Regions from separate parts of the Blautia sp. 1033sp1_1033st1_G9_1033SCRN_220408 genome, predicted to be linked through region 2. Evidence: predicted binding sites of a transcription regulator. Region 2 holds the regulator's gene; each other region holds the start of a gene.
What was found. The regulator Rex, encoded in region 2, represses fermentation and respiration genes when NADH is low (regulators of the CRP and FNR family bind a similar motif). The targets are predictions, from matches to a motif close to ATTGTTAANTANTTAACAAT.
Positions count from the first base shown of each region.

Region 1 (10,853 bases), on a different contig from region 2:
TGACGCGCACCTCGCAGCAAGAATGCCGAGGCATTCTTGAATGAATTAGAACTTACCAGCCTTAGCAGCTTCCTCAACGGAAACAGCAACTGCCACAGTAGCACCAACCATCGGGTTGTTACCCATACCGATCAGACCCATCATCTCAACGTGAGCCGGTACAGAAGAAGAACCAGCGAACTGAGCATCAGAGTGCATACGTCCCATAGTATCTGTCATACCGTAGGAAGCAGGACCTGCTGCCATGTTGTCCGGGTGAAGTGTACGTCCTGTACCACCGCCGGAAGCAACGGAGAAGTATTTCTTACCCTGCTCGATACATTCTTTTTTGTATGTACCTGCAACCGGATGCTGGAAACGGGTCGGGTTTGTGGAGTTACCTGTGATGGAAACACCAACATTCTCGTGATGCATGATAGCAACACCTTCCTGAACGTCATCTGCACCGTAGCATTTAACAGTAGCACGAAGACCGTTGGAATATGGTTTCTCATAGATAATATTTAATTTAGCTTCTTTGTAATCATATTTTGTCTCAACAAATGTGAAACCGTTGATACGGGAAATGATCTGAGCAGCGTCTTTTCCAAGACCGTTCAGGATAACACGTAATGGTTTCTGACGTACTTTGTTTGCTTTCTCTGCAATACCGATGGCACCCTCAGCAGCTGCGAAGGACTCATGGCCTGCAAGGAAGCAGAAGCACTCTGTCTCTTCCTCAAGAAGCATTTTACCAAGGTTACCATGGCCAAGACCTACTTTTCTGTGGTCAGCAACAGAACCTGGGATACAGAAAGCCTGAAGGCCTTCTCCGATAGCAGCAGCAGCGTCAGAAGCTTTTCTGCAGCCTTTTTTGATTGCAATGGCAGCACCTACAGTGTATGCCCAGCAAGCGTTCTCAAAGCAGATCGGCTGGATCTTCTTTACCTGATCATATACGTCAAGTCCAGCATCTTTTGTAATTTTCTCAGCTTCTTCGATAGAGCTGATACCATAGCTGTTTAATACAGCATTGATCTGGTCAATTCTTCTTTCATAACTTTCAAATAATGCCATTTTATGTTCGTCTCCTTTCGTTTCCTGATTACTCTTCTCTTGGGTCGATAATCTTAACGGCATCTGCTACACGGCCATACTGACCTTTTGCTTTTTCCCATGCGGTGTTAGGATCATCACCTTTTTTGATGAAGTCGGTCATCTTTCCAAGAGAAACGAACTGATATCCGATTACTTCATTATCCTCGTCAAGAGCGATACCTGTTACATATCCCTCTGCCATCTCGAGGTAACGAACACCTTTTTCTTTTGTAGCATACATAGTACCAACCTGGGAACGAAGACCCTTACCAAGATCCTCAAGTCCGGCACCTACAGCAAGTCCGTCATCAGAGAAAGCACTCTGAGTACGTCCATATACGATCTGGAGGAATAATTCTCTCATTGCGGTGTTGATCGCATCACAGACAAGGTCAGTATTTAAAGCTTCCAGGATAGTTTTACCCTGAAGGATCTCAGCTGCCATAGCTGCAGAATGAGTCATACCTGAACATCCGATCGTTTCAACAAGAGCTTCCTCGATTACACCATTTTTTACATTCAGGGACAGCTTGCATGCACCCTGCTGTGGAGCACACCAGCCAACGCCGTGTGTAAAACCAGAAATATCTTCAATTTTTTTGGAATGAACCCATTTTCCTTCTTCAGGAATTGGAGCAGGCTCATGTTTTGCGCCCTTAGCTACAGGACACATGTTTTCAACTTCCTTAGTGTAAATCATTTTAAGACTCCTTTCAGTATTAGTGAACTTAATGTTGTTAAAAGTCTAACAACTCAGTGTAGCGCTCCTTAAGGGAGTCTCCCATAGCGGAACGCTTTACTGGTGTTATTCTCTCACAAAATGCCCAATTCGTCCAGTCATAATTTGTAAAAAAACATAGAAAAAAGAGAAAGTGCTTGATTCAAGTCGAGCAGCCGCGAGACTTGGCACGTGATTCTGGTCAGCGTAAGCTGACATATTCTTTACAGAATCACTGCGCATCCTCGCGGAGCGTTTATCTCAGTCGGAGATTGGACTCCCACTGAGACGAACTTGCTGTTATTCACCACCTGAAAGAAGTGGGAGTCTTCTCGACTGAGATAAAAAATATAAATGAGCAACAGCCACCGAAAAAATTTTCTTTACTTTTCTGATTTACTTACTATAATGCAATTATCGGATGCGTCATTGGAGAGGAGAGAAATTGATATACACATGCAGATTTCAAGTCGAGCAGCCGCGAGACTTGGCGCGTGATTCTGGTCAGCGTAAGCTGACATATTCTTTACAGAATCACTGCGCATCCTCGCGGAGCGTTTATCTCAGTCGGAGATTGGACTCCCACTGAGACGAACTTGCTGTTACTCACCACCTGAAAGAGGTGGGAGTCTTCTCGACTGAGATAAATCAACGATTGGTGATATTTTGCTGGCTGCAGATGAAATTAAGTTGGAACAAGCAAACCTAAGTTAAAGGAGTACAGGATGGAACAGACAAAGCAATTACAGGATTCATTTATGCCGGAAAAGTTCCGGGTTTTAAGCGGCAGTGCATTAAAAGTACTGGCTATGGTGATCATGCTGATCGACCATACAGCTGCATTTCTTCTGGTGAAATCAGCGGCTGCCACCAGGACTTTATTTGTTCTTGGAGGCACGGATATATCGATTTACAGGATTATGCGGGATGTGGGCAGGGCTGCATTTCCCATTTTTTGTTTTCTTCTGGTGGAGGGCTTTGTCCATACACACAACCGCTTTAAATATGGAAGAAATCTACTGATCTTTGCCTGTATTTCAGAAATTCCCTGGGACCTGGTGCATAAAGGTACATTCTTTGATATGTCTACCCAGAATGTGTTTTTTACGCTGTTTTTGGGTTATCTGGCTTTTTGTGCAGTTGATTATTTTAAGGACAATCAGCTGATGCAGCTTATCTGCATGGCCGGGCTTTTTGCTGTATCATGGAACCTGAAAGCAGATTACAGCTACAGAGGATACGTATTCCTTCTTATCATGTACTGGCTGAAGGAGAAGAGGGCAGCACAGGCGGTGATCGGTACAAGCTGGCTGATCTATGAGTGGAAAGCATGCTTTGCTTTTCTTTCTATCAATATGTATAACGGACAGAGAGGATTCATTAAAGGAAAATGGGCAAAATATTTTTTCTATGTTTTTTACCCGGCACATATCCTGATCCTGTTCCTGATCCGGCGGATGCTTTATCAGATGTAGATCACTCCTCCTCTTTTTATGATGTTTTGATTGACATATAGGATGCACTGCTATAGAATAGATAAAGATATCGTAAAAAACGGATGCGTCAAAAATATTTATCAAAACACATTGAGAGGGGGATTTTCATGGAAAAAAATGCCGTGGAAAAAGAAAACAAAATGGGCGTTATGCCTGTTGGAAAATTGCTTGTATCAATGTCTGTCCCGATCATGATTTCCATGCTGGTTCAGGCATTATATAATATTGTAGACAGTATGTTTGTTGCAAAGCTCAATGAGAATGCACTGACAGCTGTTTCACTGGCCTTTCCTGTACAGAACCTGATGATCGCAGTAGGTACAGGTACCGGTGTAGGTATTAATGCCCTTGTGTCACGGTCTCTGGGCGAAAAGAATACGGAATATGCCAACAAGGCTGCTAATAACGGCATTATCCTTTGCCTGTTAAGTGCATTGACTTTTGCCGTGCTTACCGGAGTCTTCGGACATACATTCTTTGCCGTTCAGACGCAGGATCCCCAGATCCTTTCTTATGGAACGGTCTATGTAAGGATCATCGGGATGATGTCATTTGGACTGTTTATGCAGCTTGTATTTGAAAGACTGCTGCAGGCAACCGGAAGGACGTTTTATTCCATGCTGACCCAGCTTCTGGGTGCGATCCTGAATATTATTCTGGATCCGATCATGATTTTTGGTCTTTTCGGTTTTCCCAGGATGGAGGTGGCAGGTGCTGCCCTTGCCACTGTAACGGGGCAGATTATTGCTGCTATTGTAGGATATTTTGTAAATTATCATATTAATAAGGAACTTCATCTTTCCCTGGTGAAATATAAGCTGTCCGCAAATGTTGTAAAAAATATTTACAGTGTTGGGTTCCCGTCTATTATCATGGCTTCCGTAGGATCTGTTATGACCTTTGGTATGAATAAGATCCTGATGGGATTTTCCTCTACTGCAACCGCAGTATTTGGTGTTTATTTCAAGCTTCAGAGCTTTGTATTTATGCCGGTATTTGGTCTGAATAATGGTATGGTGCCCATCATTTCTTACAATTACGGAGCCAAAAAGCCGGATCGTATCACAAAGACGATCCGGATCAGTGTGGCTATGGGTGTTGGAATCATGCTTCTGGGATTTGCAGTATTCCAGCTGTTCCCTCAGGAGCTTCTGAATATTTTCAACGCTTCAGATACTATGCTGGAGATTGGAATACCGGCTCTTCGCATTATCAGTTTTAGCTTTTTGCTGGCTGGTTTCAGTGTGGTTTCCTCCTCTGTATACCAGTCCCTGTGCCATAGCTTCTTAAGCCTGGCAGTATCTGTGTTAAGACAGCTGGTAGTGCTTCTTCCGGCGGCCTTTATTCTGGCACGGACAGGCGGGATCAAAGCTACCTGGTGGTCATTCCCTATTGCAGAATTGTTTTCCTTTGCGATCTGCGTGCTGTTCCTCAGATATGTTTATAGAGCGGAGATCGATCCGTTGAAGAAATAAAAGAAAAGCCAGTTTCCTTCAGAATCACCTGGAGCAAACTGGCTTATTACATGCCATATAAAATGTCTTATCCCATATGGATCGTTACCTGGTATTCTTTCTTTCCCTCTTCAAAAGGAATCAGATTACCTGAAATCTGTTTTCCATCGATTTCCAGATATTTTACCCCCTTTTCAACATGATCAGGATTTGAGATAAAAAGATGATATACTGCGCCCCTAAACCTGCGGGTGACAGTGAAATCCCCAAAGTCTGCAGGGATACATGGGTCTACACACAAACCGTCATAGCTTGGCTGTATGCCAAGGATGGCCTGAGAGAGATTTACAAATGTCCAGGCAGCAGTGCCTGTAAGCCAGCTGTTTTTTGCTTCCCCGTGCCGTGGTGCATCCTTTCCTGCAATCATCTGAGAATAAATATAAGGTTCTGTCCTGTGGATCTGGCTGATATTCTCAATATAGGAAGGACAGGTTTTTTTATAGATCTGAAAAGCACGGTTGCCTCTGCCGATCATGGTTTCTCCGATGGAAATCCAGGGATTGTTATGGCAGAAAATACCTGCATTTTCTTTATAACCTGGCGGATAGGAGGAGATTTCCCCAAGGTTCAGGTAGTATCTGGTATAAGCAGGCTGCTGTACCATGATACCGTATTTGGTATCCAGCCGTTCTTTTACAGAATCCAGTGCTTTTTCTGCCAGGCCTTCCTTTACACCGATCCCTGCCATTACGCAGAATCCCTGAGGCTCAATAAAGATCTGGCCTTCTTCACATTCATGGGAACCTATCTTTTGGGATGTTGCATCATAGGCGCGAAGAAACCAGTCACCATCCCAGCCGGAGGTAAGCACTGCCTGGTACATGGCATCAATTGCATCTTTTGCCTGAAGAGCTTCCTCGGTGTGGCCATATTTTTTACAGATGGTTTGAAATTCCCTGCCGTATTTTACAAACATTCCTGCAATGAAAACAGATTCTGCCACAGGACCTTCAGAAGGACCAGTAGTCTGGAATGGCTCCCCAGGCTCACTGGAAAAGCAGTTCAGGTTCAGACAGTCGTTCCAGTCTGCACGGCCGATCAATGGTAGTTTATGGGGACCTAAGTGGGTACAGGTATAATGGAAGCTGCGAAGCAGATGCTGGAAAAAGGGCTGTGCTTTTGAGGTGTCGCAGTCAAAGGCTACCATTTCGTCTAAAATAGAAAAATCACCGGTTTCCTTCAGGTAAGCAGAAGCAGCTGCGATCAGCCATAACGGGTCATCGTTAAATCCGCTTCCAATATCCAGATTGCCTTTCTTGGTGAGAGGCTGATACTGATGATAAGCACTGCCATCTTCAAATTGAGTAGCAGCAATATCAAGGATACGCTCTCTTGCGCGTTCAGGTACAAGATGTACAAAGCCAAGAAGATCCTGACAGGAATCTCGAAAGCCCATGCCTCTTCCTGTACCGGATTCGTAGTAGGAAGCAGAGCGGGAAAGGTTGAAAGTTACCATACACTGGTACTGGTTCCAGATATTTGCCATACGGTTTACATGGGGATCCTGGCTGTTTACAAAAAAGCGGGAGAGCAGATCTTCCCAGTAATGGTTCAGATCCTGGAATGCTTTCTTCACCTGTGCGGAAGTATGATATTTTTCCTGCATGGCAAGAGCTGTGGTCTTGCGGATCACATTTGGTGCTTCCCATTTTTCTTCCCGAGGATTTTCACAATACCCAAGAAGGAATATCAGTTCTTTCTCTTCCCCTGGGGCAAGTACAAGATCAATCTGGTGACTGGCGATGGGATACCATCCACTGGCAACAGAACCAGTACATTTTCCCTGCTCTACGGCCAGAGGCCGGTCATTTCCACGGCGCACTCCCAGAAATTCATCCCTGCTGGTGTCAAAACCGTCAATGGGCGTATTTACAGAAAAGAAGCTGTAGTGATTTCTTCGCTCCCTGTATTCTGTTTTGTGGTAAATAGCGCTTCCCTGGATCTCCACTTCTCCAATACTTAAATTACGCTGGAAATTGGTCATATCATCTACTGCATTCCACAGACAAAACTCCACATAGGAAAAAAGGGAAAGCTTTTTGGAAGAAGCGGATTGGTTTTTTAAGGTAAGTACATTGATCTCGCAAGGAGTGTCTACAGGTACAAAAGCCAGAAGATCAGCAGAAAGCTGGTTTTTGATTCCATGGAAACGGCTGTATCCAAGACCGTGTCTGCATTGGTATTCGTCCAGAGGGGTTCTGGTGGGCATTGTACCAGGATTCCATATCACGTCCCCTTCTTTTATGTAATAGTATTTTCCGTTGGAATCTGCCGGAAGATTATTATAGCGGTAACGGGTAAGCCGGAGCAGCTTTGCATCTTTATAGAAACTGTAACCACCACAGGTGTTGGAGATCAGACTGAAAAAGTCCTGAGATCCCAGATAATTGATCCATGGAAGTGGAGTGTCCGGGGTTGTGATCACATACTCCTTTTTTTCGTCGTCAAAGAAACCGAACTTCATTGGAAATCCTCCCTTGTCAAAGATTAGAGCTTGACACGATGTACTACAGTGCCTGTAATCATGCGTGGAGCTCTGAAAAAAAGTATATGCGAAAACGAATGAGTTCTGATAATTCAATAGAAATAAAAGAAACATTAGAAAACAATATAAAATAGCGAAAATATAAAGAAGTTATCCCTATAAAAGGATGGGATAATTATCTTAACTTTAATATATCTGAGAGAATATAAAAAAGCAAGGAATTTTTACGAAATAGTTTCGTGATAAAAGAAGATAACTTTGTTTAATTTGAAAAAAACTGAAAATCTGATTTTGTGAAATAGAGAGAAAGGAAGCAAAAAGCATAAAAAACGAGAAAATATACTTGATTATTTGTGCATAAAGTAATATAGTGAAGATGCGAAAACGATTTAGGAAAACAAAGAAAGCAAAGAGGCAACAGGGCTTATGGTATCGATGAAGGAAATCGCAAAGAAATGCAATGTTTCCGTAGCGACAGTCAGCAAAGCTTTAAATGATTATCCGGATATCGGGGAAGAGACAAAAGCACTGATCCAGAAAACCGCAGAAGATCTTGGGTATCTGCCAAATTCATCTGCAAGGGCATTGAAAACAAAAAGAAGCTACAATCTGGGCGTGCTTTTTGTAGATCAGGCTCACAGCGGACTGACACATGCTTATTTTAATCACGTGCTTGAAAGCTTCAAAAGTACAGCAGAGAGCAAGGGATATGACATTACCTTTACTAGCGGAAATGTTTCGGGAAAGAAGATGAGTTATTATGAGCATTGCAGATACCGGGGCGTGGACGGGGTGGTAATGGCTTGCGTGGATTTTTACAGCGAGGAGGTGCAGGAACTTTTAAGATCAGAAGTGCCGGTTGTTACCATTGACCATGTGTGTGATGGCAGGATCTCTGTTTTATCTAACAATGTACAGGGAATGGAGAAACTTCTGGAATATATCTTTTCTCAGGGTCACCGAAAGATTGCATACATTTATGGAGATGACACTTCGGTTACGAAGAAGCGTCTCAGCAGCTTTTACCGGATGATGCAAAGAGAAGGGATCCAGGTTCCGGACGAATATGTCAGGCCAGCACGTTACCTAGACGCAGACCTGTCTGCAAGGCAGACCAGGGAGCTGCTGGAACTTAAAGATCCACCTACCTGTATCCTTTATCCAGATGATCTTTCAGCAGTTGGAGGGTTTAATGAGATACGGGAAAGAGATTTGAAGATTCCGGAGGATATTTCCATTGCAGGCTATGATGGGAATAACATAGCCAGGATCATGGAACCAAAGCTTACCACATTGTGTCAGGATACCAGTGCCATTGGAAGGATCGCTGCAGAGAAGCTGGTGGAACTGATTGAACAGCCGAAGACAGCGCTGATCCGGTCCTATACAGTGGATGGAACTTTATTTCAGGGCAGATCGGTCAAAAAATTGGGGTGATTTTTACAGCAGTCCTGTAATGTAAAAGAAGTACCAAAATGAATGTAAATAATAAAAGGATTATATTAAGGAGGTAGCAAAAATGAAGAGAAAGCTTATGAGTGTTTTACTTACCGCTGCAATGGTTGGAGGACTTTCCGTATATGCAGTTCCGGTAATGGCTGAAGATGACCAGGAACCGGACAACACAGTGACAGGTGATTCTGCAGCTGATGATGCATTCGTAGTGTGGGGCTGGAATGATGACATTAAGAATATTCTGGATGGTCCGTTCAAAGAGGCATATCCGGATGATTATAAGAGAATCGTATTTGTAAATACAGGTGGATCTGATTATTATCAGGGCAAATTGGATCCTGTACTGGATGACCCTTCTAATGAATTATATCCGGATCTTATGGGACTGGAAGTTGATTATGTTCAGAAATATGTAAACAGTGACTGGGTAAAATCAGTTGCAGACCTGGGCATTACAGAGGACGATTACAAGAACATGTACCAGTATGATCTTGATCTTGGTACAGATGCAGACGGTAATGTACGTGCTCTGTTCTGGCAGGCAACACCAGGATGCTTCCAGGTACGTGCAGATCTGGCAGAAAAATATCTTGGAACTACAGATCCGGCTGAGCTGGCAGAGAAATTCAAAGATCTTGATACGATTATCGCAACAGCAGAAGAAGTTAAGGAAGCATCCGGTGGAAAGTGCAAATTGTTCTCTGGTTATGATGAGATCAAACGTATGCTGACAAACTCCAGAACTGTAGGCTTCTATGATGAGAACGATGTGATCACTTTGGATGACAATATCACCACTTATCTTGAAACAGCCAAGAAGATGTATGATGAAGAGCTTACTTTTAATACAGATCAGTGGAATGCTGACTGGTATGCAAACATGGATGGGGATGGCGAGAGCAGCAATGCAGCCATTGCTTATATGGGATGCCCATGGTTTACTTACTGGTGCTTAAGCGATACATGGAAAAACAATACGATTCTTGTTCCAACAGCAAATAAATGCTACTGGGGCGGCACTGGACTGGCTGCAACAACAGAGTGTGCTGATACAGAACTTGCTGGCAAGATCATGAAATTCTTTACCTGTGATACAGATGGAATGGTAGCCATCAATGCACTGAATTCTGATTATGTAAATAACACAGAAGCAATTAATAAGATCATTGAAAGCGGCGCTTCCGCAGACGGAAATGGTTATCTGTATGCTGACGCAGGACAGAACTTTATGGAATTCTTCCTTCCTCTGGCAGATGGACTGGATGCTTCTACCGTAACAGCAGAAGATCAGCAGATCCTTTCTCTTCTGGATACCCAGACAAAGGCTTATGCAACTGGTGAAAAAGATCTTGATACCGCAATTTCAGATCTGAAAGCATCAATCCATGATACCTTCTCTTACCTGAGCGTAGAATAATAATGAAACCAGGCTGACAACAGCTGCCTGTATGGATACTGCCTCTTCATTTACGAAGGGGCAGTACCTTTCATAGGAGGTATTTATGAATAAGAAGAAAAAGAAAAAAATCAATTACGGAAGATACGGATATTATTTTATTGCTCCCTTTTTTATTACTTACCTGATCTTTCAACTGTGGCCGCTGATAAATACTTTCTATTACAGCACCCTTTCTTATTATAAGAGAAATGGCAGGCAGTTTGTGGATTTTGCAGGCATTCAGAATTTTTTGAATGTGCTTGGGTTAAGTGCAGGAGAGCGCCCTTATGTACTTAGCTATCTGAAAAATACATTGGTGATGTGGGGCTGCAATTTTGTTCCCCAGATCCTTGTTTCTCTTTTACTGGCTGTATGGCTTACTGACACAAAGGTTAAGGTGAAAGGGACAGGGGCAGTGAAGGTGATCGTTTATCTTCCAAGCATTATCACTGCAGCTTCTGTATCTGTATTGTTTAAGGCCATGTTTTCCCAGTATGGACCGATTACCCAGTCTTTGAAAAACTGGGGCATTCTTGGGAAAAACTTTGATTTTATGTCCAGCGTGGCAGGAAGCCGTGGACTGATTTCCACGATCTTGTGGTGGATGTGGTTTGGAAATACTACCCTGCTTCTGATATCAGGAGTGCTGGGAATTGATCCTGGACTGTTT
Region 1 covers NZ_JBFKZO010000003.1:269,368-280,220, reverse strand. The annotation lists gene AB5916_RS04240 (GGGtGRT protein) at 46-1,056, opposite strand; gene AB5916_RS04235 (iron-sulfur cluster assembly scaffold protein) at 1,085-1,777, opposite strand; gene AB5916_RS04230 (TraX family protein) at 2,521-3,270, shown strand; gene AB5916_RS04225 (MATE family efflux transporter) at 3,399-4,766, shown strand; gene AB5916_RS04220 (glycosyl transferase) at 4,834-7,269, opposite strand; gene AB5916_RS04215 (LacI family DNA-binding transcriptional regulator) at 7,717-8,727, shown strand; gene AB5916_RS04210 (hypothetical protein) at 8,810-10,162, shown strand; gene AB5916_RS04205 (carbohydrate ABC transporter permease) at 10,248-10,853, shown strand, end outside.
Region 1: the regulator Rex is predicted to act here: its motif matches at 1,811-1,830, upstream of AB5916_RS04235 (iron-sulfur cluster assembly scaffold protein).

Region 2 (10,853 bases):
ACAGCTCCGTGTCCATAAGCATCCGCTTTTACCACAGCGATCATCTTTGTGCCTGGTTTAATATTTTTATGCATAGCTTCAAAATTATAGGCAACTGCGTCCAGGTCCACCAGTGCTTTTACTCTACTGAATTTTTCCATAATGTTCCTCCCTGTTTCCTGTTTCAAAATCCCGAAGTACCAGTGGGATCGCATCCAGGATATTGCGGGCATTCATCCCTCTTGTACCAGCAGCATCTGCCGCCCTGTCTCCACATAGTCCATGGAGAAACACGCCAAGAGCTGCCATCCTTGCCGGATCCGGTACCTTTATATTGTTCAGATACATGCAGAACACACCAGCCAGCATCCCTGAAAGCACATCTCCGCTTCCTGCTGCTGCCATTCCCGCATTTCCAGACATATTAATATATATTTCATCCCTGCAGCCTGCAGTAACTGTACCGGCATCTTTTAACACACACACAGCCCCTGTTTCTTTTGCATAATCAGACGCTGCTCCTACCGGGTCTTCCTTCAATTCTGAAATGGAAAGCCCTGTAAGCCTGCCCATCTCCCCCATATGCGGGGTCAGCACAGTATTTCCTTTCAGATACTGCTTCCAGCCCGGATTCATGGATAGCAGGTTCAAACCATCTGCATCCAGGATCACCGGCTTCCCCGCCTGATTCCCATGGGCCAGAAACCAATTGGCCCGTTCCCGGCTTTCATCCTGGCATCCAAGACCTGGTCCAATCACCAGTACATCACACCAGCTTAACAGCTGCTGATTTATTTCTTCTGAAAATACACTTTCCACCATTGCTTCCGGAAGCAGAGACTGAAGCGGAATCCGGTTTTCTTCCACTGTCTGTACCTTTACCATACCAGCTCCTGTATTTAAGGCTGCACAGGCAGCAAAATATGCAGCTCCGCACATGCCCTTTGAGCCAGCCACCAAAAGCACTTTGCCAAAAGTCCCCTTATTCCCCCAGGGAACTCTCTGTGGCAGCTGCTTCATATCTTCTCTTTCCAGCTGCCACACCGGTCTGCCGTAATTGCCAGGATAATCATAGATCCCGATATCTGCTACTACAACTTTCCCGGACAGACTCCTGCCGGGATAGAAGCACATTCCCTGCTTCATAAAAGCAAAAGTAACGGTAAGATCTGCACAAAATGCGGTTCCAAGCACTCTGCCTGTGCTTCCGTCAAGGCCGGAAGGAATATCTACTGCCACCTTTTTGGCATCTGTCTCATTCATCCTCTGAATGATCTCCTTGTATCTTCCCTCCACCGGCCTGGTCAGACCTACGCCAAAAACGGCATCTACTATAGTAGTATATTCGTGCCATGTCGGGTTATTCACCTCAGGTACGTGATAATGCCTTGCAATCTGAATCTGCTGAGCCATCTGAGCAGAATATTTCTGGGAATTTCCTGTAAGAAACAGATCTACATGATATCCTTTCAGATACAACAGCCTGGCTACAGCCACACCATCTCCACCATTGTTGCCGTTTCCGCAAACAACCAGGATCCGTTCCCTGTCGGCAGAAATCTTCTGGATCTGAGCTGCCACAGCCAAAGCAGCCCGTTCCATCAGCACCATGGAGGGAATCCCTACATCATGAATCGTATACGCGTCCAGACTGGCCATTTCTTTGCTTGTTACTACCTTTTTCATATACGCCCACTCTCCTTTGTCTTTTTAAATGGAAAAAGCCGCCCTGAACCGCCGAATCATGCGGCAGCAGGCAGCAGCCTTTAACCAAAAGGGAAAAACTCTTTCCCTTAATTCTCTGTTTCCTTTTTTTCTTCTACATGCTCTTTCCGATACTGGCTTAAATTATAAGACAGAGTCATCAGGCTCTCGGAAAGATGAACATTTTCTACGATCACATCCTCCGGAGCATCCAGATCAATGTGTGCAAAATTCCAAATAGCCTTTACACCATTTTTGATCAGCACATTGGCCATTTCTTTTGCTTTATGCTTGGGAAGGGTAAGTATGGCAATCTCAACCGGATTCTCCTTAAGGAACTCAGGAAGTGTATTTATCATCTGTATCCCAATACCCCTTACAGAAATCCCCTCCAGAACCGGATTCACGTCAAAGATCCCCACCAGACGAAATCCTCTCTTCTCAAAATCACTGTAATTGGCAAGTGCCTGACCCAGATTACCTGCTCCAACGATGATCATAGGATGGATGGTATCCAGTCCCAGGATCTTGCCGATCTCCATGTACAGATAATGCACATTATATCCGTAGCCCTGCTGCCCAAAACCGCCGAAATTATTAAGATCCTGACGGATCTGAGATGCAGTCACATGCATTTTTTTACTGAGATCACCGGAGGAAATCCTTTCCACATTCTCCTCGATCAACTCTCCCAAATAACGATAATACCGGGGCAGCCTTTTAATAACCGCCTTTGATATCTCCTTTGCTTCCACCAACTCTTCCTCCTGCTGCCCATATCTAAAATTTATATCTCAATTATACTCAAATGATATTTTATTGTCAATCTAAGTTACTTACTTTGTGACTACTTTATTTATTTTTTGACACCCGATGCCTTTTTATTATATAATAGATTGATTTGTGGATTTCTTATTTTTTTGGAGGAACCTTTATGATTTTATCATGTCAGAACATATGTAAAGCATTTGGTGAAGAAGAAATTATCAAAGATGCATGTTTTCATATTGAAGAAAAAGAGAAAGCAGCACTGATCGGCAACAATGGTGCAGGTAAAACCACCCTGCTGCGGATCATTATGAACGAGCTTTCTGCGGATAGCGGTTCTGTAGTGATCTCCAGGGACAAAAAGATCGGCTATCTGGCTCAGTATCAGGATATTCACGGTCATCAAACCATTTATGATGAGCTTAGCTCCACCAAACAGCACATCATAGATATGGAAAACAGAATTCGTACTCTGGAACAGGAAATGAAAAATTCCCAGGGAGAGCAGTTAGAAAAACTGATGCAGACCTATTCCCGCCTGACCCACCAGTTTGAGCTGGAAAATGGCTATGCCTACAAAAGCCAGATTGCAGGCGTACTGAAAGGCCTGGGCTTTTCAGAAGAGGATTTCACCAAGCAGATAGAAACCCTTTCCGGAGGCCAGAAAACAAGGGTCGCTCTTGGCAAGCTTCTTCTGTCCCAGCCGGATATCCTGCTTCTTGATGAGCCTACCAACCACCTGGATATGGAAAGCATCGCTTGGCTGGAAAATTATCTGCTCACCTACCCTGGAGCTGTACTGATCGTATCTCATGATAGATACTTTCTTGATAAAGTTGTAACAAAAGTGGTAGAGATCGAAGCCGGATATGTACGGATGTACAGTGGCAATTACTCAGCCTATGCCTTGAAAAAAGCCCAGCTTCGTGATGCTCAGTATAAAGCCTATCTGAACCAGCAACGAGAAATTAAGCATCAGGAAGCGGTGATTGCAAAGCTGAAGTCCTTTAACCGTGAAAAGTCCATCCGCCGTGCGGAAAGCCGTGAAAAAATGCTGGATAAAATGCAGCGTCTGGATAAACCTGCTGAAATAAACGATCAGATGCGTCTCACCCTGGAGCCTCGCTTCATCAGCGGCAATGATGTGCTGACTGTGGAAGAGCTTTCCAAAACTTTTCCGGGACAGACCCTTTTCCAGAATATTTCTTTTGAGATCAAGCGTGGTGAACGAGTAGCCCTTATTGGGAATAACGGAACAGGAAAAACCACATTACTTAAGATCCTGAACCAGGTGATTCCTGCCGATTCCGGCAAGTTTACCCTTGGTTCCAAGGTACAGATCGGTTACTATGACCAGGAACATCATGTACTCCATATGGAAAAAACAGTATTCCAGGAAATCTCCGATACCTATCCTACTCTTACAGAAACACAGATCCGCAATATGCTGGCAGCCTTTCTGTTCACAGGGGATGATGTATTCAAGGTGATTTCCTCTCTTTCCGGTGGAGAGAGAGGCCGTGTTTCCCTTGCAAAGCTGATGCTCTCCGAAGCCAATTTTCTGATCCTGGACGAGCCTACCAATCATCTGGATATTGCTTCCAAGGAAATCCTGGAGGAAGCACTGAACAGTTATACAGGTACTGTCCTTTACGTATCTCATGACCGTTATTTTATCAATCAGACAGCCACCCGGATCATGGATCTGACCAACCAGGCCATTGTGAATTATATTGGGGACTATGATTATTATCTGGAAAAGAAAGAAGAGCTTACTGCCAAATATGCTCCTTTAACAACCCAGGAAGAAGAAGCCGTCCAGGTTTCAGATAACAAGCTTTCCTGGCAGCAGCAAAAGGAACAGCAGGCAAAAGAACGTAAAAGGGAAAACGAACTGAAGAAAACCGAAAAAAGGATCGAAGAACTAGAAGCCCGTGATCAGGAAATTGATGAAACCATGATTCTTCCTGAAGTTTGTACCAACGTAGCAGAATGTACCAGATTAAGTAAAGAAAAAGCTGCCATTGCAGCAGAATTAGAGGAATTATACGAAAAGTGGGAGGAGCTGGCCTGATGGCCGGCTCCTCCTTTGTTATGATGATATCTTTTTTATCAGAGAAGCTTTTCCAGATTCTCACGGATGGCAAGGATAAATTCTTTGCTGTTCAGTACTGTTACATCCTTCAAGGAAGTGATCAAAGCCAGGTCCTTTGTCATCTTTCCGCTTTCGATAGTTGAAAGTGTAGCCTTGTCCAGCTTGTCTGCAAAATCCTGCAGTTCCTGGATCCCATCCATCTCTCCTCTTTTACGAAGAGCACCTGTCCATGCAAAAATAGTTGCCACAGAATTGGTGGATGTTTCTTTTCCTTCCAGATGTCTGTAGTAATGTCTCTGCACCGTACCATGAGCAGCCTCATACTCATAGTAGCCGTGAGGGGAAACAAGTACAGAAGTCATCATTGCAAGAGAGCCAAATGCAGAAGATACCATATCACTCATCACATCTCCGTCATAGTTCTTGCAGGCCCAGATAAAACCGCCCTCTGCTTTCATCACACGGGCTACAATATCATCGATCAGGCTGTAGAAATAAGTGATCCCTGCTTCCTGGAATTTTTCTTTAAATTCTTCTTCATAAATCGTTGCAAAAATTTCTTTGAATTTCCCGTCATAAATCTTGGAGATTGTATCCTTGCCTCCAAACCACAGATCCTGCTTTGTATCCAGTGCATAGTTAAAGCAGCATCTTGCAAAGCTTGCAATGGACTCCTCAATGTTGTGCATTCCCTGGATCACACCTGGCTTGTCAAAGTGATGGATCAGTTCTTTTTTAGTCTCTCCATCTGTACCTTCAAATACAAGATATGCGTCTCCCGGTTTCTCAATGTTCATCTCTGTATTCTTGTATACATCCCCATATGCATGACGGGCAATGGTGATCGGCTTTTTCCAGTTGCGTACACAAGGCTCAATTCCATTTACAACAATAGGTGCACGGAATACGGTACCATCCAGGATGGCACGAATAGTGCCGTTAGGGCTTTTGTACATTTTCTTCAGGTCATACTCGTCCATTCTTGCCTTATTTGGGGTAATGGTGGCACATTTTACAGCAACTCCGTATTTCTTGGTTGCCTCTGCTGCATCTACAGTAACCTGGTCATCTGTATCATTTCTGTGCTCCAGGCCAAGATCATAATATTCAGTCTTCAAGTCAATAAAAGGATTCAGAAGTTCATCCTTAATAAGCTTCCAGAGAATACGGGTCATCTCATCTCCGTCCATCTCTACAAGGGGTGTGTTCATCTGAATTTTTGCCATTTAGATATTCCTCCTCTTCTTATTTCAACGTAATACCAAGTCTCTCACAGGTTTCTGCGATCACAGCCTCCAACTCCTTATCAGACAGTACTGTAACACGGCCGTCTTCATACTGGCTGTCTACCCATGCCTTGATCATTGTAACAAGTTCGCTGTTCTTGTCAACCTTCTTATCGCCTTTCAAACGGTAATGGGTATCGATCCAGTGGGCGATCCCAGCTGCTCCTGAAGTATTGGATACTGCTACCTCAGCAGATCTGTTCAGGAATTTCTCTGTATCAAACACATTATAGATCTCTTCATTCTTCAGAAGACCATCTGCGTGGATACCTGCTCTTGTCACATTAAAATTCTTGCCTACAAATGGTGTTCTTTCCGGAATATGATACCCGATCTCTTTCTCATAATATTCAGCCAGTTCTGTGATCACTGTGGTATCCATACCGCCCAGATTGCCTCTAAGCTGTGCATACTCGAATACCATAGCCTCCAGCGGAGTATTTCCAGTCCGCTCTCCAATACCGAACAATGAGGTATTCACTCCACAGGCACCATACAGCCATGCGGTAGTGGAATTGCTTACAGCCTTATAAAAATCATTATGTCCATGCCACTCGATCAGCTCGGAAGGCACACCTGCATGAATCATAATACCATAAATAATACCAGGTACAGAACGGGGGATCACAGCACCTGGGTAGTTGACTCCGTAGCCCATAGTATCGCAGCATCTTACCTTTACCGGGATACCATAATGCTGGCGCAGCTTCATAAGCTCCAGACAGAACGGGATCACATAACCGTAAATATCTGCTCTTGTAATATCCTCCAGGTGACAACGAACAGAAACACCGATCTCCAAACATTCCTTCACAATACTGAGATAATGCTCCATGGCCTGCTTACGGGTCATCTTCATCTTATAAAATATATGATAATCAGAACAGCTTACAAGGATACCAGTCTCTCGCATACCCATATCACGCACAAGCTGGAAATCCTTCTTATTTGCACGGATCCAGCTGGTCACTTCCGGGAACTCATAGCCACGTTCCATACATTTTTCAACTGCATCCCTGTCCTTTTTGCTGTAGAGGAAAAATTCGGAAGCACGGATCCTTCCCTCCGGGCCGCCCAGCTTATGAAGGTAATCATAAATCCTTACGATCTGATCCGTAGTGTAAGGAGCCCTGGACTGCTGTCCATCTCTGAATGTGGTATCTGTGATCCAGATATCATCCGGCATATGATGGGGAACCACCCTGTCATTAAATGCGATCTTCGGTATTTCAGAATAAGGGAAAAGATTTCGGAATACGTTTGGTGTTTTTACATCCACCAGCGGATACATATGCTCCTCTAACTGAAGCAGATTCGTATGCCGATTCATTGTCACTCGTCTATTTTCCATAATTTCCTCCTCTATGAACACGAATAGTATTCATACTCTATGAATTGTATTCACATCGTTTCCATTGTACTCAAAAAGAGGATCTAAGTCAACGCTTTTGTACGTTACAGTGATAATTTTTTGTCAAATTCAAAAAACGTTCACGGTTGAAGCGACCCCATCCCTGGATATTCCTTGGCAGCTGCATATCGTCTGCACTTTCTTTCAGCATCCTTTTAATAGCCACATTTGTTAGGGTGGGATTCTTTTCCAGAGCGCAGGCAATGGCTCCTGAAACAACCGGGGTGGACATAGAGGTTCCGCTTTTGACTCCATATCCGTAGATCCCGGGGGTGCCTCCTGCTAATGGTTTCCATTTTGTATAAGGTATACAGGATACGATATGATTTCCCGGCGCAACCACATCCGGCTTGCATACGCACTCCTTTGTAGGCCCTCGTCCGGAAACTGCTTTTTTTCCTTCCAACAGGTCACTGGAACCTACAGTGATCACCTTTTTGTTGCTGCCAGGCGCTGTAATGCTGCCTGACCTTGGCCCCTGGTTTCCAGCCGCTGCTACCACTACCAGTCCTTCATCCCACAGCTGATCCACTGCATCAAGAAGCGCATCCTGTTCATTAGAAGTATTGCAGGTGGTTCCCACAGAAATATTCACCACCCGGATCCGGTACTCCTCCCTATTGCTTCGGATCCACCGAAAAGCCTGCAGCAAATCCTCTCTGCTTCCGTTCCCATATCTGTCTAATACCTTTAAAGCAATAATGCTGCAGCCAGGTGCTGCACCCATATACCTGCCAGAGGACATTCTGCCATCTCCTGCCAGGATCCCGGTAACATGGGTTCCATGTCCATTATCATCATATGGCTGTCTACGATAAAAAAGGAAATCATAAAAAAAACGGATACGGCTGTCAAAGTCTGCATGGGGGAAAAGCCCGGTATCCAGCACTGCCACTCCGATCCCTTTTCCAGTATATGTCCTGCCTGTCATAAGCCTCTCCGGAAAGGTCTTCTTATTATTATATTCAAAAAGTTCCCCTGTTGTGACCTGCACTGCATTTCCTGAGTTTTTGTAAATTCAAGAATGCCTCGGCATTCTTGCTGCGAGGTGCGCGTCATGCAATTGCATGACATACTTCTCCTGCGCACCTCTGCAATCCTGCCGGAGGCTATATCAGCTGGGGGATTGACTCCCACCACTGATACCAGCTTGTTTCTCACCACCTATAGAGGTGGGAGTCATCTCCCAGCTGATATACTTACAAAAAACACCCAGGAAGAAAACTTCCTGGATGCTTTTTAAATCTTTATAAAAATTTTCTCAGATGCTTTTGAAAGTCTTACCTGATCTGTCAGAAATCCACGATCTGGCTAATCTGATGATTAATATCATAGCTGCCGCTGCCGTATACTCCACGATACCAGCCTGCTGCATGGGCTTCCGGATCATAATAAGCTCCGTTAATGATCACCCAGCAATGACGGGTCATACCATCTCCGGCACCGTCTCTTGTACCGGAAACACGGCCGGCTACCACCTTAGGGCTAAATCCGGCTTCTTTTGCAAGAGCTGCAAAAGCACAGGCATAACCATAACAGTTCCCTCTGCTGGTAGCCAGTGTATTTAATGCACACCTTCTCTGCCATCCTGCCGCAGTTCCCGGATACCATCCATAATAATAAATGTTATTTACCACATAATTCCAGCAGGCATTCAGTTTCTGATAACTGGTCATGCTGTCATTTGTGATCCTGGACAAGATCTTCATGGTCTGCATCTTCAGCTGGGAATTGGTATTGTTTACTGCATAGCCTTTCTTCCCAAAGGTAATTCCGTCATATACACGGTTCTTACACAGTCTGCCCTTAGGATCACCTCTGTAAAGACGGTTGTTCAGCACAAACCAGCCCACAGTGGCATGACCCTTGCGGTCCACATAGTACAGGTTCTGCCCTACCTTTACAACAGAGGGCTTCTTAGGGCGCATCAGCTTACCTTCCAGATTAAATACATACACATACCGGCCTCTTTTCATGCTGTTTGTCACTGCATGACCATTTGCATTAAAAAAGTAACGGTTAGAGCCAATATTCACCCACCGGTTCCGGATCTTTTTTTCTTTTTTGTAATAGCAGTAGTATCTGCCTTCTTTTAAAAGGCCCTTCTTTACTACAGGTGTTTCCTGGGAAACGGTTTCCTGGGGAGCTTCTTCTGAAGCATAAACCTGGCCGGCACCAAGGGGCAGAAGAACTGCCCCGCAAAGTACCATAAAACATCTCTTCAAGCTTCTGTGAAAATCAATAGTTCTCATATGTCACACTTCCGTCAGACCAGGTGATCTCATAATATCCGTGCCCGCTTCCATCGCAGTCATCATATGCCTGCCTGCTTACTTCTGTTTTCTGAGCCGGCTGTGCTGCCGCTGCGGCTGCCTGCTGTTGTGCTGCCTGAGCTGCTGCCGCTGCTGCTGCCTGAGCTGCTGCTGCATCTGCTTCCTGTTTTGCTTTTACCAGTGCATCTACCGCTGCCTTGTCCTCTGTCAGATAGCTGTGGAATACATAGCCTGTATCATCCCCATTCTCTACCTTGAACCATCCCGGAACTGCTGCAATCACTTTAAATTCATCGCCAAGTGCTGCAACCTTTAAGGATTCAGACTCCTTGTCAGCCTCTTTACGTACATGCACATTAGCAGATACGTACATGGTGATAGGCTCATCAAAGGTACGCTCGTCTGCAGTCTCTGCCGCTTCCTGATCCTTGCCGCTTTCATCCTTATAATTGATGTACAGAAATTCATAGGAATTCACAAGGACTGCATCTTTCCATTTGTCTACAGTTACATCCTGGAAAGTATGCTCTGTACCATCTTCCTCTGTAAGCACAAGATCCATCTTTGCTTCTTTGGAAGCATCTGCAGTTTCTTCGCTGTTATCTGCTTCTTCGCTGTCATCTGCTGCAGCTTCTACCAGCTTTGCTTCCTTGATCGTCTGTGTTGTCTGATTGGTTACTGATAACTCTCCTCCGTCAAAGGCAATCGTAAAATCCTCTGCGGTTGCTTCTCCATCACTGTCCTGTGCCTCCGCTTCCTGTGCTGCTGCGTCCTCAGCAAATACGGCTACCGGTGCAGAAACTGCAAGGGAAGCAGCTGTCACAATACTTAAAAATGCTTTCACGCTTTTCATCTTCATGATTTGTTCCTCCTTTAGAGCCTTATTTTTGCAGGCTTAATCCTTCAAAGCCCTATGCTGCAGGCTCAAATGTGTAACTGTAAATAATATGATATCCCTGGTCATCCTTGGTCACAACCTCCAGGTTGTTTTCGCCCGGAGCCAGTGATGCAGAATAAAGATACAGACAAAAGCCTCCATCATCCAGTGTGCCGTCCTCCAGCTTCACATCCACAGGAAAAGCTTCATATACCCCTGCCTGATTGATCCGCAGATAAATCTGTGTATCTGTATCCAGATATTCCGGCTTGATCCTTCCTGTGATCTGTACCATATTTCCAACGTTCTTGGATGCCAGATCAGTAGTTCCGTCCTCAGCATCCTGGTTCAGCAGGCTTTCCGGTACAACCGCCGGTCCGGCCATCACCGGTGCTGACACAGCCATCTCAGGCAGGAATCTTTCTGCCCGCTCCACAACAACTGTATCTGCCCCTGTAGT
Region 2 covers NZ_JBFKZO010000002.1:94,466-105,318, forward strand. The annotation lists gene alr (alanine racemase) at 1-140, opposite strand, end outside; gene AB5916_RS02250 (NAD(P)H-hydrate dehydratase) at 124-1,665, opposite strand; gene AB5916_RS02255 (redox-sensing transcriptional repressor Rex) at 1,773-2,438, opposite strand; gene abc-f (ribosomal protection-like ABC-F family protein) at 2,618-4,525, shown strand; gene AB5916_RS02265 (NADP-dependent isocitrate dehydrogenase) at 4,564-5,772, opposite strand; gene AB5916_RS02270 (2-isopropylmalate synthase) at 5,792-7,183, opposite strand; gene AB5916_RS02275 (S8 family peptidase) at 7,272-8,174, opposite strand; gene AB5916_RS02280 (transglutaminase domain-containing protein) at 8,536-9,495, opposite strand; gene AB5916_RS02285 (SH3 domain-containing protein) at 9,482-10,375, opposite strand; gene AB5916_RS02290 (hypothetical protein) at 10,428-10,853, opposite strand, start outside.

Region 3 (10,853 bases), on a different contig from region 2:
GTTATACATGCAAAGCGGACAGGCTGTGATCAGCATCTCTGCCCCAAAACCTTCTGCACTGTCCATGATCTTTTTGCACATATTCTGTGCCATGTCCTTTTCTTTCAGGGAAATATATCCACCGCAGCATTCATTACGGAAAGGATAGATCACCGGCTCACCACCGATAGCACGGATAAAATCTTCTATAATGGAAGGATTTTCCGGATTATCAAATCCCAGTATTTTCCCGGGTCTTAACAAAAGGCACCCATAATAAGCACCTATTTTTCTGCCCTTTAACGGATTTACAACCTTTTCTTTGATCTTATCAAAGCCTACCCTGTCTCTTAATACTTCCAGGTAATGGAGAACGGTTGTTTCTCCTGCATAGGGTGTTTCAAATTTCAGGTAATTGTTGGCTCTGGTGCGGATATCCTCCACATTTTGCATGTCGTCATTGACTCTTTTGATCACATGATGACAGGCGGAACAGACTGTTACCAGATCCTGGCCTTTTTCCCTGGCCTGCTCCAATGCACGGACAGAAGAAAGCTTTGTGGCAATTTCATCGCTTCCCAGCGGATAAACACCGCCGCAGCACTGCCAGTCTTCGATTTCTTCCAGTTCAAATCCAAGCGCCTTGGCAGAAGCCCTGGCATAGGTATCCAGGTCTTTTGCTTTGTTTTTCAGGGTACATCCCGGATAATAACTGTACTTCATAATCCTGCTATCCTTTCTTTGTTTCTTAGCATTTTCTATCGTTTTTTCAGCAAATCTATTTATATATACAGCAACCTTTTTATCTTGTTTTCCGGCTGCTGGTATATTCAGAAATTAATAGGAATCAACACGTTATTTTGTATTTTAAAATCAAATCAAGACTATTTGGGACATAATAGGGGAGCCGCAAGCGGCTCCCAATATATACGTAATTTTACAGATTGATCTGTGCAATAACTTTTTTCAGGGCGTCAGCACTCTTTCTCAACTGTTCAATTTCATTCTTATTCATACGCATTGGTACTTTTCCCTGGATACCATTAGGTCCTACCAAGGTAAGTGTGCTTAAGCATACGTCTTCAATACCATACTCTCCATGCATCATGGAAGAAACAGTGGTAATTGTATCAGATGCTGCAAGTACCAGATTGACCAGCTTGCATACAGTTACAGATACAGCATAGAAAGTAGCCCCTTTCTTTGCAATGATCTGGCCGCCGGACTTCTGGACATAATTCAGCATTGCCTCTTTATCAATTGGCTGGATCTCTTTTCCAAGTGCTTTCATATTCTCATAATATTCATCCACACTTACACCTGAGATATAAGCACCTGTCCACGGAATAAAGGAAGTATCCCCATGCTCACCGAATACATACGCATGGATATTTGCCTGTGCTACCTTGAAATGCTCAGAAATACCGCAGCGAAGACGTGCTGTATCCAGCAGTGTACCGGAACCGATTACCTGTTTCTCCGGAATACCGGAGATCTTGGTAAATACATAAGTCATAATATCTACCGGATTGCTTACGATAATGTAAATAGCATTTGGAGCTTCCTTTGCGATCTTTGGAGCAATGTCTTTCATAATATTTACATTCGTCTGTGTAAGCTCGATCCTGGTCTGTCCCGGCTTTCTGGCAATCCCGGATGTAATAATTACAATGTCAGAGTCCCTAGCATCTTCATATTCTCCTGCGATCATGGAAATCGGACTTCTAAAACAGGTACCCTGAAGGATATCCATCACTTCACCTTCTACCTTTTCCTTGTTAATATCAATCATAACGATTTCAGACGCAATCGCCTCACTTGCCAAAGTATAAGCGATGGTAGAACCTACGCTACCTGCACCAATAATAGTAATTTTGCTACTCATAACCTGTTCCTTCCTTCTTCCTCTCGTCTTTTTTTTAACAATTATCTGAATAAAAAAACAGAACCACAACTTTCATCTTCTGCTCTACCAATATTTTCATTCAAATACAGGCATATTCCCTCTTCTCCGCATAAATAGAATTTAGTTCAGTTCCGCATTACTAAGATACCATAATGATAATATTTTAACAAGTTTTTTTTTTGTATTTCAAGAATATCGGCATGTTGCACATTTTTTATCGTTAATTTTTAAGCATATTGTATTAAATTAAGAAATTAAAAATTCAAGATCATTTTTTCCAACATGTGTCCATTTCTATATATTTTTAAACAGGTAGGGTGCTTTTACGCTTTAAATTTTTACAAAAAAAGAACCATTGTGATAAAAAATTATCACACAGTTACCCAACACATTCTCTGTTACATGCTGCTGAACAACTGCCAGATCACAATGGTTCTTATCCTATTATTTCACAGGCTCTGCATACCGCTTCACGATCCCTTTCAGGATCTCCACCACCAGATCCATGCCCTCTACCGTAATATGCTCACAGGGACCATGAGCTGCATAGCCGCCGGTGCCAAGATTGGGGCAGGGAAGACCCATGTAAGACAGCCTTGCCCCGTCTGTGCCGCCACGGATGGGTACTGTTACAGGTGACAGACCTGCTTCCTGGGCTGCCAGCTTTGCATTCTCGATCAGATGCATACATGGCTCAATTTTTTCTTTCATGTTCCGGTACTGCTCCTTAATGGTCAATGTGACTGTACCGGCACCGTATTTTTCATTAAGAAGCTTTGCAATATGCTTCATGGTAGAAATCCTTGCTTCAAACAGATGGCTGTCATGGTCACGAATAATGTAAACCATACTTGCCTGTGCAATATCCCCGTTCAGGTCGCAAAGATGGTAAAAGCCTTCATACTCTTCTGTATACCTTGGTGTCTCCCCTGAAGGAAGCATATTATGAAATTCTACCGCTACCTGCACTGCATTCACCAGGGTATTTTTGCTGCTTCCAGGATGCACTGGAAAGCCCTCGATCTGTACATCTGCACCTGCAGCATTGAAGTTCTCGTATTCCAGTTCGTTTTCCACACCGCCATCTACGGTATAGGCAAAATCAGCGCCGAAATTCTCTATATCAAAACAATCTGCACCTCTGCCGATCTCTTCATCCGGAGTAAAACCAATGCAGATCTTTCCATGGGGGATATCCTCTTTCAGAAGGATCTCTGCCAGAGTCATGATCTCTGCGATCCCTGCCTTGTCATCTCCGCCAAGGAGAGTGGTACCATCTGTGGTGATCAGTGTTCTGCCTTTCAGTGAGGAAAGGTGCGGAAAATCAGCCGGATCCAGGAAAAGTCCGCTATTTCCCAGTGCTACCCTGCTGCCATCATAATTTTCGATGATCTGAGGATTCACACCTTCTCCGGAAAAATCCGGTGCTGTATCCATATGGGCAATAAACCCGATCCCTGGTGCATCCTCATAACCCTTTGTAGCAGGGATTTCACCATACACATAGCATTTGTCATCTATACGCACATTGCTGATCCCAAGCGCTTTCATTTCTTGTGCCAGCTCATTTCCCAGATCAAACTGTCTCTGAGTGGAAGGTATTGTCTCACTGTTATCATCACTTGTGGTATACACCCTGATATACTTCAAAAAACGCTCATACGCTCTCATAATTTCTCTTCTCCCTGTTTTGTTTTATTAGCCTCTGCAGCATCATGCACTTCCTGTTTTGCTTCGCTGTCTGACTGTATCCCTTCTGATGTCTGCACAGCATCTGCCTGAGGCTCCTTTTCGCCTTCCGGCTGGATCTCTTCTGATGTATCCTGTGTGTAATCTGCCTGCATCATAGCACGTTCACGCAGGCTTTTCTTTGGTGCTGCCGGCTGGGCTGCTGCCTGTCTTCTGGCCTGCTGTCTTTTCTTCATATCCACTGCGTAGACACGCTTAGGATCTTCCTTAGAAAGCTTCCGAAAGCCCCATGCTCCCCATAAAATAAACAGTGGGATCCCAATTGCTGTAAAAAGCATTCCCAGACTCATCAGCTTGGAGAAACAAAGAAAGACTTCCATCAAGGCCTCCACAACCAAAAGCACAAGAGCAATCCGGAGCATCGTAGTCGCCTTGTCTACCCGGTTACTGTACCGTACACTGCTGATCCCGGCAAAAACCTCCACAACTGCCATGATCACAAACAATATACCAACCAGCCTGAGAAACGGAACCTGCATGTTTGTCTTTGCAAGAAGCTCCACATATTCCTTGGTTCCTGCGGCTGCCTTAGAGGCGATCACCAGAAAATTGATCCCGTACAGCAAAGTCGATGTAATGGCTGTAAACAAGAGGAATCCACCGCCGAATAACAGGCACATCCTGCCGGTTGCAGCTTTTCGCACAGCCTTCTGCTGATCTAATACGTCCATATTCATTACCATCCTTTCTAGAGTTAAAGAAAGTATACCATGCCTCTTAATCCGGGTCAATGCGAAGCAAAAAAACAGGGACAGCCCTGCCACATTTCTGTGATAGAACTGCCCCTGTCAAAGGCTTACAAAGCAGATTTCCTACAAGAAAATTTACTCTGCTGTTTTTGATGTATAACCGAAGAAGAAGTATCCAAGTGGTGTGTAGTACATACCCTGAATGTTCTCTTTCAGCATGTATGGCTGTGTATAGAAATAAATCGGAGCAAGTACGCTGTCCTGACCGATCAGGATATCCTCAGCCTCATGGAATGCTTTCATACGATCTTCCTGTACGGAAGTAGCTTTTGCTTCATCAATCTTTGCATCGTAATCCGGGTTGGAGTACTGAGCATCGTTGTTTCCGCCGTCAGTGTACCACATATCCAGGAAGGAGCAAGGATCATTGTAGTCTGCAATCCAGCCGTTACGAGCGATCTGGAAGTTACCCTGTTTTCTGTTCTCCAGGAATACGTTCCAGTCCTGATTGTTCAGTTTAACAGTAACGCCCAGCTGCTCCTGCCACATGTTCTGAAGAGCCTCACCAATCTTCTTGTGGTTGTCAGATGTGTTGTACAGATACTCAACAGTGGGGAAGCCTTCGCCGTTCGGATAACCAGCGTCTGCAAGAAGCTGACGAGCCTCTTCACAGTTCTTCTCGTAATCCTCATCAGAAATGCTGTAGTAAGAACCACCTACAGTACGGAAATCATCATTTCCAGGGCCAGCTGCATCATTTACACCGGATGGAACATATCCGTCAGCCGGAACCTCACCAGCCTGTGAAACATTCTCTACGATATAGTTACGGTCGATTACAAGAGAGAAAGCCTTACGGATGTTAGGATCTGAGAATGTCTCGTCCTCTGTGTTGAAGCATACATAATATGTTCCAAGATAGTCAGCGATATTAAGCTGTCCATCAGCAAGGTATGTTGGGATCTCATCTACCGGCAGATTCTCGATGAAATCAAGCTCACCATTGTTGTAGCCTTTCAGCATAGCATTGTTGTCATCAAGAAGTGCAAATTTGATGGTATCCGGTCCAAGCTTTTCATAATCATAGTAGTTCTCGTTTTTCTCCATCAGGATGTAAGCATTGTGTGACCACTCTTTCATCTTGTATGGTCCATTGCTGATATAAGAATCTACATCATATGTCCAGTCATCATTTCCCTCAACTTTATCCTGGCGAACAGGGAATGTTGCCGGGAATGCCATGATCTCCTCGAAATACGGGCAGTCATAGGTAAGATCGATCTGAAGTGTTTTGTCATCAATTGCTTTGATACCAAGTGTGTCAGGCTCTGCACTGCCATCAGCAACTGTATCATAGCCCTGTACCATATCGATCATGTAGCAGTAATCTGCTGCTGTCTCAGGATTTGCAAGACGCTGCCAGGAATATACAAAGTCACCTGCTGTTACGTCCTGTCCGTCTGACCATTTAATACCGTCACGAAGTGTCAGTGTATAAGTTACTGCACCATCATCGTTTGCTGTCTTCTCCCAGGATTCTGCCTGTCCAGGTGCAGTTACTGCATTTCCGTCGCCGTCATCCACCCATTTGACCAGACCTTCAAACATGTGATTACACATGATCGCACCATCTACTGCACTGTTTAATGCAGGGTCGATGGACATAGGCTCAGAAGCGATGCAAAGAGACAGATTATATCCGTCCTCAGATGCAGCAGCATCCTCAGCCATTACCGGTGTGGTAGCGGCCATGCCTACAACCATAGCTGCTGACAGGGCCAGAGACATAAATTTTCTTGCCTTTCTCATTACTTTTCCTCCTTTTTTCTTTTTTGTGCTGCATGAGAAACAACACATTTATTAAAGAGGGATCTCTCCCTACAATAACCTATTTGCAGGATTGCAAGAGCACAGCAACATAGCAATCCATGGTATTCATCCCCTATACCTTATTTGTCCAGCATATGGCATGCAGCCCAGTGCCCCGGCTCATGCTCCCGAAATACAGGGGCTTCCACCTTACACTTTTCCGTAGCATATGGACATCTGGTATGGAAACGGCATCCGCTTGGTGGATTCATTGGACTTGGCACGTCTCCCTCAAGAATGATCCTTTTCTTGGTACGGCTAAGCTTTGGATCCGGCACCGGCACTGCTGATAACAATGTCTGTGTGTATGGATGGATGGGATGACGGTTCAGTTCATAGCTTTCACCCAGCTCTACCAGAGAGCCCAGGTACATAACACCGATCCTGTTGGAAATATGACGTACAACAGAAAGGTCATGGGCAATGAACAGATAAGTAAGTCCCATCTGCTGCTGCATGTCCTCCAGCATATTTACGATCTGAGACTGAATAGAAACATCCAGTGCGGAGATCGGCTCATCACATACGATAAACTCCGGCTTAACGGCCAGTGCACGGGCAATTCCCACACGCTGCTGCTGTCCGCCTGAAAACTCATGAGGATAACGGTTTGCATGCTCTGTATTTAATCCAACCTGTGCAAGCAGTTCCTTGATCATGTCTGCACGGTCTTTCTTATTTGCTGCAAGCTTATGGATATCGATTGCTTCCCCGATGATCTCTCCTACTGTCATACGGGGATCAAGAGATGCGGATGGATCCTGAAAAATGATCTGCATCTTTCTGCGGTAAGGCAGCATATTCACAGATTTGGCTTTGCCAAGAGGCTGTCCGTCCGGCCCAAGAGGATTATCATAAATCGCCTGTCCGTCATAAATGATCTTTCCGCCTGTAGGCTCATACAGTCTGAGAATGGTTCTTCCAAGAGTAGTTTTCCCACATCCGGACTCTCCTACCAGACCCAGTGTTTCTCCTTTTTTGATGAAAAGGGAAACGTCCTGTACAGCCTGCACCCCAGGACCTTTCACTCCCTTGATAGGAAAATATTTACGTAAATTTTGTATTTCAAGGAGTTTCTTATCTTCTGCCATTTTAATTCTCCTCCTTGTTCATCAGATCTTCTACACACAGCCAGCATGCAGAACGGTGTTTGTCGCTGATTTCCACGTAAGGAGGCATTTTCTTCAGACAGATTTTCATACATTTCTCACAACGTGGTGCAAAAGGACATCCTTCCGGAGGATTCAGCATATCCACCGGTGTTCCCTCGATGGGGATCAGTCTCTCATAGCTCTGGGCATCCACACGTGGCATGGAACGGAGAAGTCCTTTGGTATATGGATGGGCAGGCTCATAGAAAATATCATCTACAGGCCCCTGCTCAACAATCTTTCCTGCATACATAACAGATACCTTATCACAGATATCTGCAACAACTCCCAGGTTATGGGTGATAAAAATAATACCCATGCCCGTCTTCTTCTGAAGGGATTTCATCAGATCCAGGATCTGCGCCTGAATGGTCACATCCAGGGCTGTGGTAGGTTCATCTGCGATCAGAAGCTGTGGATGACAGATCAGGCCCATGGCGATCATAACCCTCTGGCGCATACCTCCTGAAAACTCATGAGGATATTGATTCATACGCTTCTGTACATTGTTGATACCAACCATTTCCATCATTTCCATAGCTCTTTGTTCAGCTTCTTTCCTGCTGATCTTGCTGTCATGAGCACGCAGGGCCTCCACAAGCTGATTTCCTACTGTATAAACAGGATTCAGGCTTGTCATAGGGTTCTGGAAGATCATGGCGATTTTATTCCCACGATATTCCTGCATTTCTTTCTTTGTAAGGGCAAGCATGTCCTTTCCTTCAAAAGTAATGCTTCCGCCAACAACCTTACCTGGTGACTGAAGAAGACCAATAATGGAATAAGCCTCCTGGCTTTTTCCGGATCCGGACTCTCCAACCACTCCCATGACCTCACCATAATCCAGGTCATAGGAAATGCCTCCTACTGCCTTAACCTCACCGGCTGGTGTAAAGAAGGAGACTTTCAGGTCTTTTACTTCCAATAATTTTTCTTTCTTTTCAGACATTGTTCTCCTCCTTTCTTATTTCTTCAGCTTAGGATCCAAAGCATCACGCAGGCCGTCACCAAACAGGTTGAAAGCAAGGATCATCACACTAAGGATCACAGAAGGCACGATCAGACGATAGGTATATGTATACATGCCGCCAAGGGCATCTGTTGCCATGGAACCAAGGCTTGGAAGCGGTGCGGATACACCTACTCCAAGGTAGGACAAAAAGGATTCCAGGAAAATAGCAGATGGAATCTGCAGACAGGTGGTAACAACGATCTGCCCGATACAGTTGGGAAGAAGATGACGACGGATAATACGGCCGCCGGATGCTCCCAGTGCCCTTGCTGCTGTTACGTATTCCTGCTGCTTCAGCTGCAGTACCTGGCCACGGATAATACGGCTCATTGTTACCCAGTACAGCATACCGAAAGCGATAAACATGGAAATCAGGTTTGGTCCCAATACAGACACAAAAGACTTCATAGGACTGTTGCCTGCTGAATTTACATATTCTGTAAGGATTGGTTTCATAGCTGTAGCGATCAGAAGTACCACCAGCATTTCAGGCACTGCATAGATCAGTTCTACAATACGCTGCATCACCGCATCTACCTTGCCGCCGCAGTATCCGGAAATTGCGCCATAAACTGCACCGATCACCAGCACAAGAAGTGCTGCAAACACACCTACGGACATGGATACTCTGGCTCCGTACATAACACGCACCAGAATGTCACGGCCATACATGTCAGTTCCAAATACATGTGGAAAAACTTTTTCTCCGGAAGCCTTACGTTCCAGTTCTTTTTGGGAATAACCAAACAAATGCTTTTTTATACCAAGCTCCTTACGGAGTGCGTCCTGATCCACCTCTTCCGCACTGTCACTGCTTGCGGAGCTGCCTTTTTTAGCAGCAACCTTTGCCTGGGCACGGATCACAGCTTCGTCCTTTTTGGTGAATTCCTCTCCTTTGGCTTCAGCCTCTTCCTTAGCCTTGGCGATCATCTCATCTACATCAACCACATCTGTCTTTGTTCTTGAGGCGATCTCTGCATCCAGCTTCTGCTGGTCTTCCAAGGTATAGTGATAAGGATACAGGTTCTCTGCACCTTTGTTAAATTCGTCATAGCCATATGGAACCAGAACCGGCCCCAAAAAAGCAAATAAAAACAGCAAAACGATCACACCAAGGGCTACCATGGCTACCACATTCTTTTTCAGTCTGCGCCATGCATCCTTCCAGTAGGATACACTTTTACGATCCTGAATAAAGTCATCCTTTTCTTCTTTTGATGCCTTTGAGAAATCCTCTGGGGAAAGATCGTTTAACAAATTCTCAATATCCGGCTGCATACTGACAGGACAGCGCTTCATTTTCTTCTTTTGTTCTGCCACGATCATTCTCCTCCTTTCGTAAGGCTGATCCTTGGGTCAGCTACTTTATAAAGAAGGTCTACCACAAGGTTCATCAAAATAATAAATGCTGCAAGGAAAATCGTAGTACCCATGATCACCGGATAATCACGGTTCTGGATGGACTGTACAAAGTAACGTCCAAGTCCCGGAATGGAGAAAACGCTTTCCACTACAAAGCCGCCGCACAGGGTAAATGCTACCTGCGGCCCCAGATATGTAATAACCGGAATCAGGGCATTTCTAAGGGCATGTTTGAAAATGATCTTATTATTCTTAAGGCCCTTTGCCCTTGCAGTCTTGATATATTCCTGGCTGAATGAATCCAGCATGGCTGATCTGGTCTGTCTTGCAGTATAGCACATAGGGTAAAATCCAAGTGCAAAGCAGGGAAGTACATATGCCCTCCATCCCTGGGAAGCATCAAAGATCGAAGGGAACAAGCTTAAAGCGTTTGTTCCTGTAAGTGTAACCAGAAGTACAGATGCCACAACAAAGCTGGGCATAGAGATGCCGAGAGTACATATAATACGCAGCACACTATCTGTAAATTTGCCTCGTTTAAAAGCAGCAAGACAGCCAATGGGTATACCTACCAGCACTGCCCAGCACAAAGCAATGGCTCCAACCTTTGCTGATACCGGGAACATCTCTGTGATAATACTAAGAACCGCACGGTTCTTCTGCATTTTCAGAGATACACCAAAATCACCATGAAGAATATTCTTAAGATACATATAAAGCTGAACGTAAACCGGTTTATCAAGACCGTATTTTGCATTCAGTGCCGCAAGAGTTGTTTCCGACGGCGTTTTCTCACTGAGCCAGGGACTTCCTGGCACAGCATTCATTAAAAGGAAGGTAAGACATGCCACCAGAAAGATGGTCAGTATTGCCATTCCAAGCCTTTTTACAAAATATTTGCCCATTTTTCCTCCTTGTTTTCTTTTCCCCTGACACACCATTCTTGCAAATAAAACAAAAAAAGTCTCCGAAAACTTCTTTTTTCAAAGACCAAATCAATTCCGTTCTACTTCATAAGCTCTCTACTATGTCTGTTAGGAAAGTATTGCTCTTTACTACGGATAGAACATCCATCCATAAAATATGCAGAAATTATAGCACCCTTTTTTGCTTTAATCAAGTAACTTTTCTCATTT
Region 3 covers NZ_JBFKZO010000012.1:40,026-50,878, forward strand. The annotation lists gene AB5916_RS10275 (CoB--CoM heterodisulfide reductase iron-sulfur subunit B family protein) at 1-702, opposite strand, end outside; gene AB5916_RS10280 (L-lactate dehydrogenase) at 917-1,864, opposite strand; gene pepT (peptidase T) at 2,330-3,556, opposite strand; gene AB5916_RS10290 (hypothetical protein) at 3,553-4,305, opposite strand; gene AB5916_RS10295 (peptide ABC transporter substrate-binding protein) at 4,459-6,132, opposite strand; gene AB5916_RS10300 (ABC transporter ATP-binding protein) at 6,273-7,283, opposite strand; gene AB5916_RS10305 (ABC transporter ATP-binding protein) at 7,285-8,292, opposite strand; gene AB5916_RS10310 (ABC transporter permease) at 8,308-9,675, opposite strand; gene AB5916_RS10315 (ABC transporter permease) at 9,678-10,622, opposite strand.
Region 3: the regulator Rex is predicted to act here: its motif matches at 2,037-2,056, upstream of AB5916_RS10280 (L-lactate dehydrogenase).